3 regions of the Cobetia sp. D5 genome follow, and region 1 is predicted to be linked to each of the others. Evidence: predicted binding sites of a transcription regulator. Region 1 holds the regulator's gene; each other region holds the start of a gene.
What was found. Region 1 encodes LexA, which represses DNA repair genes until DNA is damaged. Its sites were predicted from a motif close to TACTGTNTANNTANACAGTA; they were not measured.
Positions count from the first base shown of each region.

Region 2: recN (DNA repair protein RecN) is a predicted target of LexA. The motif match lies at 1,801-1,820, and genes of this name have one in related genera.
Region 3: U0O11_RS07170 (LexA family protein) is a predicted target of LexA. The motif match lies at 1,825-1,844, and genes of this name have one in related genera.

Region 1 is NZ_CP142020.1:991,901-995,165, reverse strand. Features, by position in the region: gene U0O11_RS04235 (TetR/AcrR family transcriptional regulator) at 1-485, opposite strand, end outside; gene lexA (transcriptional repressor LexA) at 1,052-1,681, shown strand; gene U0O11_RS04225 (hypothetical protein) at 1,799-2,038, opposite strand; gene U0O11_RS04220 (DUF6586 family protein) at 2,291-2,770, opposite strand; gene topA (type I DNA topoisomerase) at 2,770-3,265, opposite strand, start outside.
Region 2 is NZ_CP142020.1:139,103-142,367, reverse strand. Features, by position in the region: gene dnaK (molecular chaperone DnaK) at 1-703, opposite strand, end outside; gene grpE (nucleotide exchange factor GrpE) at 907-1,530, opposite strand; gene recN (DNA repair protein RecN) at 1,907-3,265, shown strand, end outside.
Region 3 is NZ_CP142020.1:1,697,475-1,700,739, reverse strand. Features, by position in the region: gene U0O11_RS07180 (putative quinol monooxygenase) at 1-254, shown strand, start outside; gene U0O11_RS07175 (glutamate carboxypeptidase) at 367-1,602, opposite strand; gene U0O11_RS07170 (LexA family protein) at 1,864-2,325, shown strand; gene U0O11_RS07165 (Y-family DNA polymerase) at 2,334-3,265, shown strand, end outside.

The sequences.
Region 1 (3,265 bases):
AAGTGCAGACGCCAGAAGCGCTCGTTGTCAGGCAGATCAGGCGTCGCCAGCTTCAGAAGCTCGGCGAAGCGGCTGAAGACCGTGCCGTAGTGCTCGCGGATATAGCGCCGCATGTGGCCCTGACCCTGGGTATAGGCAAGCCCGAGCAGGCGCATGAAGGTACGCAGGCTGTTGCGCTCGGCCGGCACCTCCAGCACGGTACGCGCCATCACCTCCAGCAGGACCTCCAGCGGCACCTGACGCCCGGCGTATTGCTGCTCGATGCTGTCGAGTGCCGCGTGGAAACGCTCACTGAAAGGGTCGAGATAGCGCGCGAAGACCGCCTGGATCAGCGATTTCTTGGAGCCGAAGTGGTAGTTCACCGCCGCCAGATTGACCTTGGCCTTGCTGGTGATGTTGCGCAGTGAGGTCTCGGCGAAGCCGCGCTCGGCGAACAGCACCTCGGCAGTATCGAGGATGCGGGTAACGGTATCGGTCTGGGCCATGGGCGGAACCCTTGTCAGGTAGAAAAGGACTGGAGTCGTAGGTCACGGCGCAAGCCCCGCGCGGCGACTCTCTCATGAGGTGGTGCAGGTTCACCGCAAGGCGCGTTCGATCATGGCACCCGTGAGCACTACCATCGGCGAACATTCGTTTGAAACACTTTGATTCTAGCGCGCCATGCCATGACTGACAATTCTCTCGCGTTTCAAACGCCAGAGGTTTAGCCAAGCCTGATATTCCCTCAACGCTGACCATCCCGATTCAAGGGCTCGTCATGCTCGGTGACTGTCCACCCCGCCAGAGCCAGGCCGGGTTCATCTCCAGACATTCATCTCCAGACATTAATCTCCAGACATTCACTTCCAGACATTCCCATCAAGAAAGAATGCCTCGGATATCGGCACGAAAAGTCGCCAGACAGCGATATCTCGGCGACTACCTGCCCTTTGAGGCCACCACGCAAGCCACGATGCCTTGCATGACCGCCATGACTGGATACAATGACAGTTGTATGGATGCACACCCCGTGCCGTCAGCTCAAGATGCCGCCCAGGCCAAAGGCAATGCCATGACCCAGCCGCTTACTCCGCGCCAGCAGGATGTCTTCGACTTCATCATCAAGACCATCAAGTCCTCTGGCTACCCGCCGACGCGGGCCGAAATCGCCCAGGCGCTGGGCTTCCGCTCACCGAATGCTGCCGAGGAGCATCTGCGTGCCCTCAAGCGCAAGGGCGCCATCGAGATGGTGCCGGGCACCTCTCGCGGCATTCGCGTGCCGTCGCTGGCTGACGTCGACGACAGCGCCAACGATGGTCTGCCGGTGATCGGGGAAGTGGCCGCCGGCAGTCCGATTCTTGCCAGCGAGCATATCGACCGTCACTGCCCGCTGCCGAGCGACTACTTCTCGCCGGCTGCCGACTACCTGTTGCGCGTGCGCGGCGTGTCGATGAAGGACGTGGGAATTCTGGAAGGCGACCTGCTGGCCGTGCACCGCACCAGCAGCGTGCGTGACGGACAGATCGTGGTGGCACGTCTGGGGGATGAAGTTACCGTCAAGCGCTTCCGCCGTGACGGGCACTACGTGTGGCTGGAAGCCGAGAACGAGGACTTCTCACCGATCAAGGTCGACCTGCGCACGGACAGCCTGGAGATCGAGGGTCTCGGAGTGGGCGTCATCCGCGATGGCGGCCTGCACTGAGACCTTGACCAGCAGCGCTCTTCTCGCAAAGCTCTGAGCAACAGAAAAGCCGCACGTATTGCACAAAAAAACCCGCCTCGAGGCGGGTTTTTTTGTGCGCGAAGCACGAGCGATGAATCAGTGCACGATGCCTTCCGACTGCTCGTCCTCGTCTTCTTCGCCATCCCAGAGGCGAGTCCGGGTGATGGCGTGGTCGATCATCTCACGCGCGACCTCGAAACGATTGTCACGCAGCAGATCAGCGGCCTCGTCCGAAATGCGAATGCTGAGCAGCGGCTCACCTTCGCTTTCCGCGGCGCGCAGAATCACTTCACCATCTTCCATTTGCACAATTTCAAGTACGGCGGGATCGGACACGTCATTCCTCCTGCACGGCATCTCGCGAGATACCGGCGTCGTTGTAATCGTCAGCGCGACGGCTGGCAAGCCCGGCACCGCGTTGCCATCAGCGACGCAGAAAAAAGTACGACCACAGCCAGAGCCATGGTCGTACCGGAGAATGCAGGGCTTGCCACAATGCGATCAGTCTAGCACCCGTGAAGGCGAAACGTCACCCGATTGCCATGCGCCAGTCATCACCAGCGTGCAGCGCCAGATCAACGCCTTGACCTACCACTCGACACTCGACTCGCGCAGCTGCGGCAGCAGCGCCTTGAATGCCGTGATGGCGGCACTGAGACGCTCGGCCAGCGAGGCGCTCGAGGCTGCCGCGATGATCAGACCATCACCACGCGAACGCGATTCTTCGCGGCGCGCGACACCGCCTTCTTCATGCAGGCGGGCCACATCCGCGACCAGCTCAGACAACCAGCTGTCGGAACGCTCCAGCAGACTGCGCAGCTGCTCGACCTCGGCGATGGGCGTCGGTGGCGACGCCAGACGCTCGCGCCAGCTACCCTCTGGCCAGCGCGCCGTCACGGCACACTCTTCCAGCAATGACGCCAGCGCCAGCTCCAGCAGGGCGAGCGCGCCCTCTTCACCGGCCATGCGACGCGCCACGGCATGCTCATCGTCGCCAGAGGCTGCTGACTGGGCCAGCAGCAACTCGGCCTGATACAGCAGCTGATTGGTACGGGCACGCTGGCTCATCAGCTCTTGGCCCCCTTGCGCTTGTCCTCGACGACCCAGCGACCGTTGTCGTAGGTCGCCTTCCAACCGGTCGCCTTGCCTTCCTCATCGGTCATGACGTACTGAGCCTTGACCTTGCGCGAGAAGCGAATCTGCGCCGGACGTCCGTCCGGGTCCTGATCCGGGGCTTCGAGAATGAAGTGATACTTCTCCGGCAGCTCGTCGGCATGCGCCTTGAGCTCCTTGACCAGCGGCGGACGCGTCTCGCGATTCTTGGGGAACTGACTGGCCGCCAGGAACAGGCCACTGGCGCCATCGCGCAGCACGTAATGGTCCTCGACCTTGACGCAGGCAAGCTCCGGCATCGGAATCGGGTCCATCTTCGGCGGCGCCACCTCACCGGACTTGAGCAGCTTGCGGGTATTCTTGCAATTCTCGTTGGTGCAGCCGAAATACTTGCCGAAACGCCCGGTCTTGAGCTGCATGTCAGAACCGCACTTGTCGCACTCGATCACC
Region 2 (3,265 bases), 850 kb from region 1:
GCATGTCGAAATCTTCACCACCCAGGAAGGTGTCGCCGTTGGTGGCGAGCACTTCGAACTGGGTCTCACCGTCGACGTCGGCGACTTCGATGATGGAGATATCGAAGGTACCGCCGCCCAGGTCGTAGACCGCGATGGTCTTGTCACCACGAGACTTGTCCATGCCGTAGGCGAGGGCTGCGGCAGTCGGCTCGTTGATGATGCGCTTGACGTCGAGACCCGCGATGCGGCCGGCGTCCTTGGTCGCCTGACGCTGGGAATCGTTGAAGTAGGCCGGTACGGTGATGACGGCTTCGGTGACTTCTTCACCGAGGTAGTCTTCCGCGGTCTTCTTCATCTTCTTGAGGATTTCCGCACTGATCTGCGGCGGTGCCATCTTCTTGTCTTTCACCTGCACCCAGGCGTCGCCGTTGTCGGCTTCGACAATCTTGTACGGCACCATCTTGATGTCTTTCTGAACCACATCATCCTTGAACTTGCGACCGATCAGGCGCTTGACCGCGAAGAGAGTGTTCTCCGGGTTGGTCACTGCCTGACGCTTGGCCGACTGGCCGACCAGAATCTCGTTGTCGTCGGTGTAAGCGATGATGGACGGTGTGGTGCGACCGCCTTCAGCGTTTTCGATGACCTTGGTTTTCTCGCCGTCGAGTACTGCCACACAGGAGTTGGTAGTACCCAAGTCAATACCGATGATGCGTCCCATAATCGTATACCTCGAATCTGTTGCTAGCCTGAAAGATAAGTCTGGATGTCGGCACCTTGTGTCGGTGCCTGAACTTGTTTCTCTAGATGGGGTCGCGTGTCAGGGTTTCAAGACCCGGCCGGGCAAATTTTCTCGGGCCGGATCGCCCTGAGCCCCCACAGGGCGCGATCCAACGCCTATCGGGCGTCGGGAGCGCGCAGGCCTCAGGAGGCCTTGCTGACTGCCACCATCGCCGGACGCACCAGGCGGCCATTGAGGGTGTAACCCTTCTGCATCACGTCGATGACGCTGTTCGGCTCCGCGTCCGGGGACGGCACCATGGCGACAGCCTGATGGTATTCCGGATCGAAGGGCTCGCCGTGCGGATCCAGCTGCTCGACGCCTGACTTGTTCAGGGCATCCAGCTGCATTTTCAAGGTCATCTCGATGCCTTCGACGTGGGTCTTGGCCGCTTCGTCACCCGACATGGATTCCAGTGCCTTCTCGAGGGAATCCACCACCGGCAGCATTTCCTTGACGAACTTCTCCAGCGCGAACTTGCGCGCCTTCTCGGCGTCCTGCTCGGCACGACGGCGCGCGTTCTGCGCATCGGCAGCCGCACGCAGCGCCTGGTCCTTGGCTTCCTTGACGGCCTGCTCAAGCTCTTCGACCTGGGCGGCCAGCATCTCGGCTTCCGGGTTGTCCACCAGAGTACCTTCGGCGCCGGTATCGTCGGCATCCAGTACGTTGTCGATCACTTCACCCTCCGGCGTTTCCGGCTGCGGCTCGGCATCGCGAGCGGCACGCTGAAGCTCTTCATCCATCGGGGTCTGCGGGTCCTGAGCCATGCTGATCTCCTGCGGGCCGGCGTCTATGCGCCATTGCCCTGATTCGTGGCCTGCTGAGCTTGTCGCGAAGCATTACGCGCACTGGCTGACAGACAGGCCATGAGTTGCCTTGAGAGGCAGCAAGGCCAGGCCATTGCTGCCGACTGAAAGTGTCAGTGCCTCTATATGGGGACAGCACATCGCTTCTCAAGCCTTGCCGCAGGCTTTTCTCCCCACTGAGTCCGGCATGGATTGAAGGCCACCCGAACGTGCTGTATAAAAAGCCATGTTCACTGTATAAACATACTGTATGGCGACACCGTAGCCCGCCCATCGAGTCCGGGTCCGCTGATGTTCTCCCAGCACGGCGTACGTCAAAGCCCCCTCGGAGGTAGTCATGCTGCTGCAACTCGCCATCCAAGATTTTGCCATCGTCGAAACGCTGGAACTCGATTTCCGCCGCGGCATGACCGCCATCACCGGCGAGACTGGTGCCGGCAAGTCCATCCTGCTCGGCGCCCTCGGCCTGTGCCTGGGCGAGCGTGCCGATGCCGGCAGCGTGCGGCATGGCGCCGACCGCGCCGACCTCATCGCGCGTTTCGATATCAGTGAGCTTGGCGACGCCCGTCAGTGGCTGGATGAGCGCGAACTGGGCAGCGACGACTGCCTGCTGCGTCGCGTCATCACCGCCAGCGGCCGCTCCAAGGCCTGGATCAACGGCACGCCCTGCACCATCGCCGACCTGCGCGAGCTGGGCGAGCACCTGATCGACATCCACTCCCAGCACGCCCATCACTCCCTGCTCAAGGAAGAGACGCATCTGCGTCAGCTCGACGAATATGCGGGCCTGGAGACCCAGGCTGCCCAGTTGCGCGAGGACTTCCGCCACTGGCAGGAGGCGCATCGTCGCCTCAAGCGCATGAGCAATGATGGCGATGAGGTGCGTGCACGTCGCCAGCTGCTGCGCTATCAGGTCGAGGAGCTCGATGAACTGGCGCTGTGCGAAGGGGAGCTGGAAGCCCTGGAACAGGAGCAGGAAACGCTGGCCAATGCCGAGCAGATTCTGGCCGAGGCGCAGTCCGCCGCCGAGTGCTGTGATCACGACGAAGAAGGTGCGCTGTCACGCCTCAACCAGGCCCTGGCACGTCTGGCGCATCTGCCGGGCAACGAGCATGGCTCACTGGCCAGTGCGCTGGGCATGCTCGAGGAAGCGCGCATCCAGATAGAAGAAGCGGCGCGTGAACTGCATCGCTTCGTGGAAGTCACCGAACTCGATCCCGAGCGTCTGGCCTTCGTCGATGAGCGCCTGAGCCGCATTCACCAGATCGCACGCAAGCATCATGTGATGCCGGACGAGCTGCATGGCCTTCATCAGCGCCTGAGCGAAGAACTCGACGGCCTGGGTGGCGATGAAGAGGCCATCGAAGCCTTGCGCGAAGAAGTGGCTCAGCGTCGCGAGGCCTGGAAGGGGCTGGCGAGCGAGGTGAGCGCCAAACGCGCCACCGCCGCCCCGCAACTGGCCAGCGACATCCAGGACCAGCTGGCCTTCCTCGGCATGGGCAAGGCCACCTTCGAGGTCGCCATCGAGGCGCGGGAGCGCCCGCAGCCCGAAGGCATGGAGCGTATCCACTTCCGCATCAGCGCCAACCCGGGCCAGCCGCCACGTGCGCTGGCCAAGGTCGCCTCCGGCGGCGAGCTCTCGCGTGTGTCACTGGCGATCCAGGTCGTGGCCGCCAGTCGCTCGACCATCCCCAGC
Region 3 (3,265 bases), 710 kb from region 1:
ATGAACTCTGCGCCGTCGCGCCCACCGTGCGCGAGGAAGATGGCTGCCACGCCTACCACCCGTGCCTGGACTCCGAACGCGCCGCCGACAAGGACAACGACCCACGCCCCGACACCATCACCGTGGTGGAAGCCTGGGAATCCCACGATGCGCTGCAGGCCCACCGTGAGACCGAACACATGCAGCGCTTCCGCGACAACGCCGGTGACTGGATCGCCGATGGCGATATCCGCATCCTGAGCCCGGCGGGCTGATAGACAGAACAGCATTGGGAAAGACCCAAAAAAGCCCGACCTCCAGGAGGCCGGGCTTTTTTATCGGGCTTGCTGTCATGACGGCATATCATTTACCGCTACAACCCCGGTTTCACTCCTGCGGCTGATCCTCGGACAATTGCATGATCATGCGCGTCGTCAGGTAAAGGCGTGGCACGACGCTATCGACCAGCACGAACTCCTGATCGCTGTGATAGCCGCCGCCGACGAGACCCAGGGATTCGAGCACTGCCGGTTTATCGGAATCTGCATGATAGGCGTAGGCCGCATCGGTGCCGCCACCGATCTCGACCGCTTGCAGTGTCTGCCCCAACTCCTGATAGATCTTCTGGGCCTGCTCGGCCAGCTGCTGACTCTGCGGGTTGTCAGGCAGCGGCGGACGCCCCTTCTCTAGGTGAAACTCCACTTCGGTATCATCGATCAACTGGTTCTTCGTGATGGCCTGCGCTTCTTCCAGGACACGCTGATACTCGCTGCTATCGAAGTAGCGCATATCACCTTCCGCCCTGGCATGCTCCGGAATCACGTTGCGCTTGACGCCACCCTCGACGATCGTCCAGTTGAGCGTCGTCTCCTTGTCCGCATCATCAAGCTCATTCAACTGCAGCAGCTGATGAGACAGCTCCATGATGGCGTTGCGCCCTTCCTCTGGTGCGCCACCGGCATGGGAGGCACGGCCCTTCACCTCGAGAAACGCATAGTTGATGCCCTTGGTGACGACGGTGACGGCATCGACTCCCGGGTCAGCGAAGGTAGGCTCGAATACCAGCACGGCATCCTGATCTGCCGATAGCTCATGAATCAGGTCATGCGAGCCCGGCGAGCCCTTCTCCTCATCAGGATTGAAGACAACCGTCACCTGGCCATAGTCATCAAACCCGAGCGACTTCAGCGCCTCGAGACTGTGCAGAATAACAGCTGCGCCACCCTTGGCATCGCCCACGCCCGGGCCATAGGCACGCCCATCCTCGATACGGAAGGCACGCTTCGTGGCGGCGCCTTCATCGAAGACGGTGTCGTAGTGAATCATCAACATGATCTTGCGACTGCCATCTCCCTGCAGGCGACCGACAATCGTATTGCCGCCATAGGTCTTGGCAGGGTGCGTTTCCACCTGTGCGCCAAGCGCTTCGAGATGCTGGGTCAGCATTGCCTCAACGTCATTCAAGCCTTCACGGTAGCCCGTTCCCGAATCCACGTTGACCAGTGTTTCCAGCGTCTCCAGCAGAGGCGCTCGCTGTTGCTCGACGGCATCCTGCACATCCTGATAGTCCGCCGCTTGCGCACCGGCACTGCACATACCGCATGCCAAACCCACCGCCAACATCGGAAGCCGCATTTCCCACCTCTAATATTGTTATATAAGGAATAACGAAGGTAAGGCGGATATCAGGCAAACGCAAACGCGAGGCCTACCGAGAAATTTTTTCCGCTAGCAGCTTTACCTGCCGCCCACCATTGAACACAGGTGCACCTCATCTGATCTGCGTCTCGTGAATGTGCAGCACTCGCAGGGATTATCGGTTGCCTGAGGGCTTCTCAGCGCCGATACTGTATATGAATACAGTATCGAAAGGAGACCCCACCCATGACCGCATCTGCCGTTCAACCGTCCCACGCCTCGCTGGCTCGCCCTCATCCAGCGCCGGAACCCTGTGCGCTGCCGCACCCTCACATCACGGGGCGCGCTGGCATTTCCGGCTTCCCCTCGCCGGCCGAGGATTACGCGGGGCGCACGCTGGACCTCAACGAGCGGCTGATCAAGCGTCCGGCAGCGACCTTCTTCATGACGGTGGCGGGTGACAGCATGGAAGGCTTCGGCATCTATGAGGGCGACACCCTGGTGGTAGACCGCTCCATCGATGCCCGTCCCGGGCATATCGTGGTGGCGCTGATCGAGGGTGAGGTGGTGGTCAAGCGTTATGAACTGATCGGTCAGCGCCCCTACCTGAGTTCCGGCAATGCTCTGTATCCGCCGGTCGCGATCTTCGACCTCGAATGCCAGGTCTGGGGGGTGGTGCGTTCCGTCATCCACGAATACGCGGTATGAATACGCCGATGATCGGACTGGTGGACTGCAACAACTTCTACGCCAGCTGCGAGCGAGTGTTCGACCCGCGCCTGGAGGGCCGCCCTGTCGGCGTGATGTCCAATAATGACGGCTGCGTGATCGCGCGCTCCAACGAACTCAAGGCGCTGGGCGTGGAGATGGGCACCCCCGCCTTCCAGCTACAGCCACTCGTCCGTGAGGGGCGCATCCACCTGCTCTCCTCCAACTATGAGTTGTATGGCGACATGTCGGCGCGCGTGCGTGAGGTGCTGGAGGAATATTCCGCCGGGGTCGAGCCCTACTCCATCGATGAGATGTTCGTGCGTTTCGATGGCTTTGATCGCAACTCGATGCTGACATTGAGCCGCACCCTGCACCGCAATGTCCGCAAGTTCACCGGCATTCCCGTGTGTGTCGGGGTCGCACCAACTCGAACGCTGGCCAAGTTGGCCAATCGCGCTGCCAAGAAGCGTCCGGAATTCGGCGGTGTCTGCGTGCTGGAACCCGATGAAGTCGGCACCCAGCGCCTGCTGGCCGATACGCCACTGGGCGATGTCTGGGGCGTGGGCCGACGACTGGTCGAACGCCTGGCACTGCAAGGCCTGCACACTGCCTGGGACCTGCGCTGCGCCGACCCGCGCGCCATCGGCCAGCGGTATTCCGTGGTACTGGAACGCACCGCGCGCGAACTGCAAGGCACGCCCTGCTTCGAGATGAATGATGCCGATGACGCTCGCCAGCGCATCATGACCTCGCGCTCCTTCGGGCGCATGACCGGTGACTTGAATGAACTCAGGGATGCCATCCGCCAGCATGCCCAACGCGGCGCCGAGAAGCTGCGCCATCAAGGCAGCCTGACACGCGCCGTGCTGGTCTTCCTCAAGAGCAATCGCCACCGACCCGACCTGCCACAATACTCACCCAGCACCATCGTCGAGCT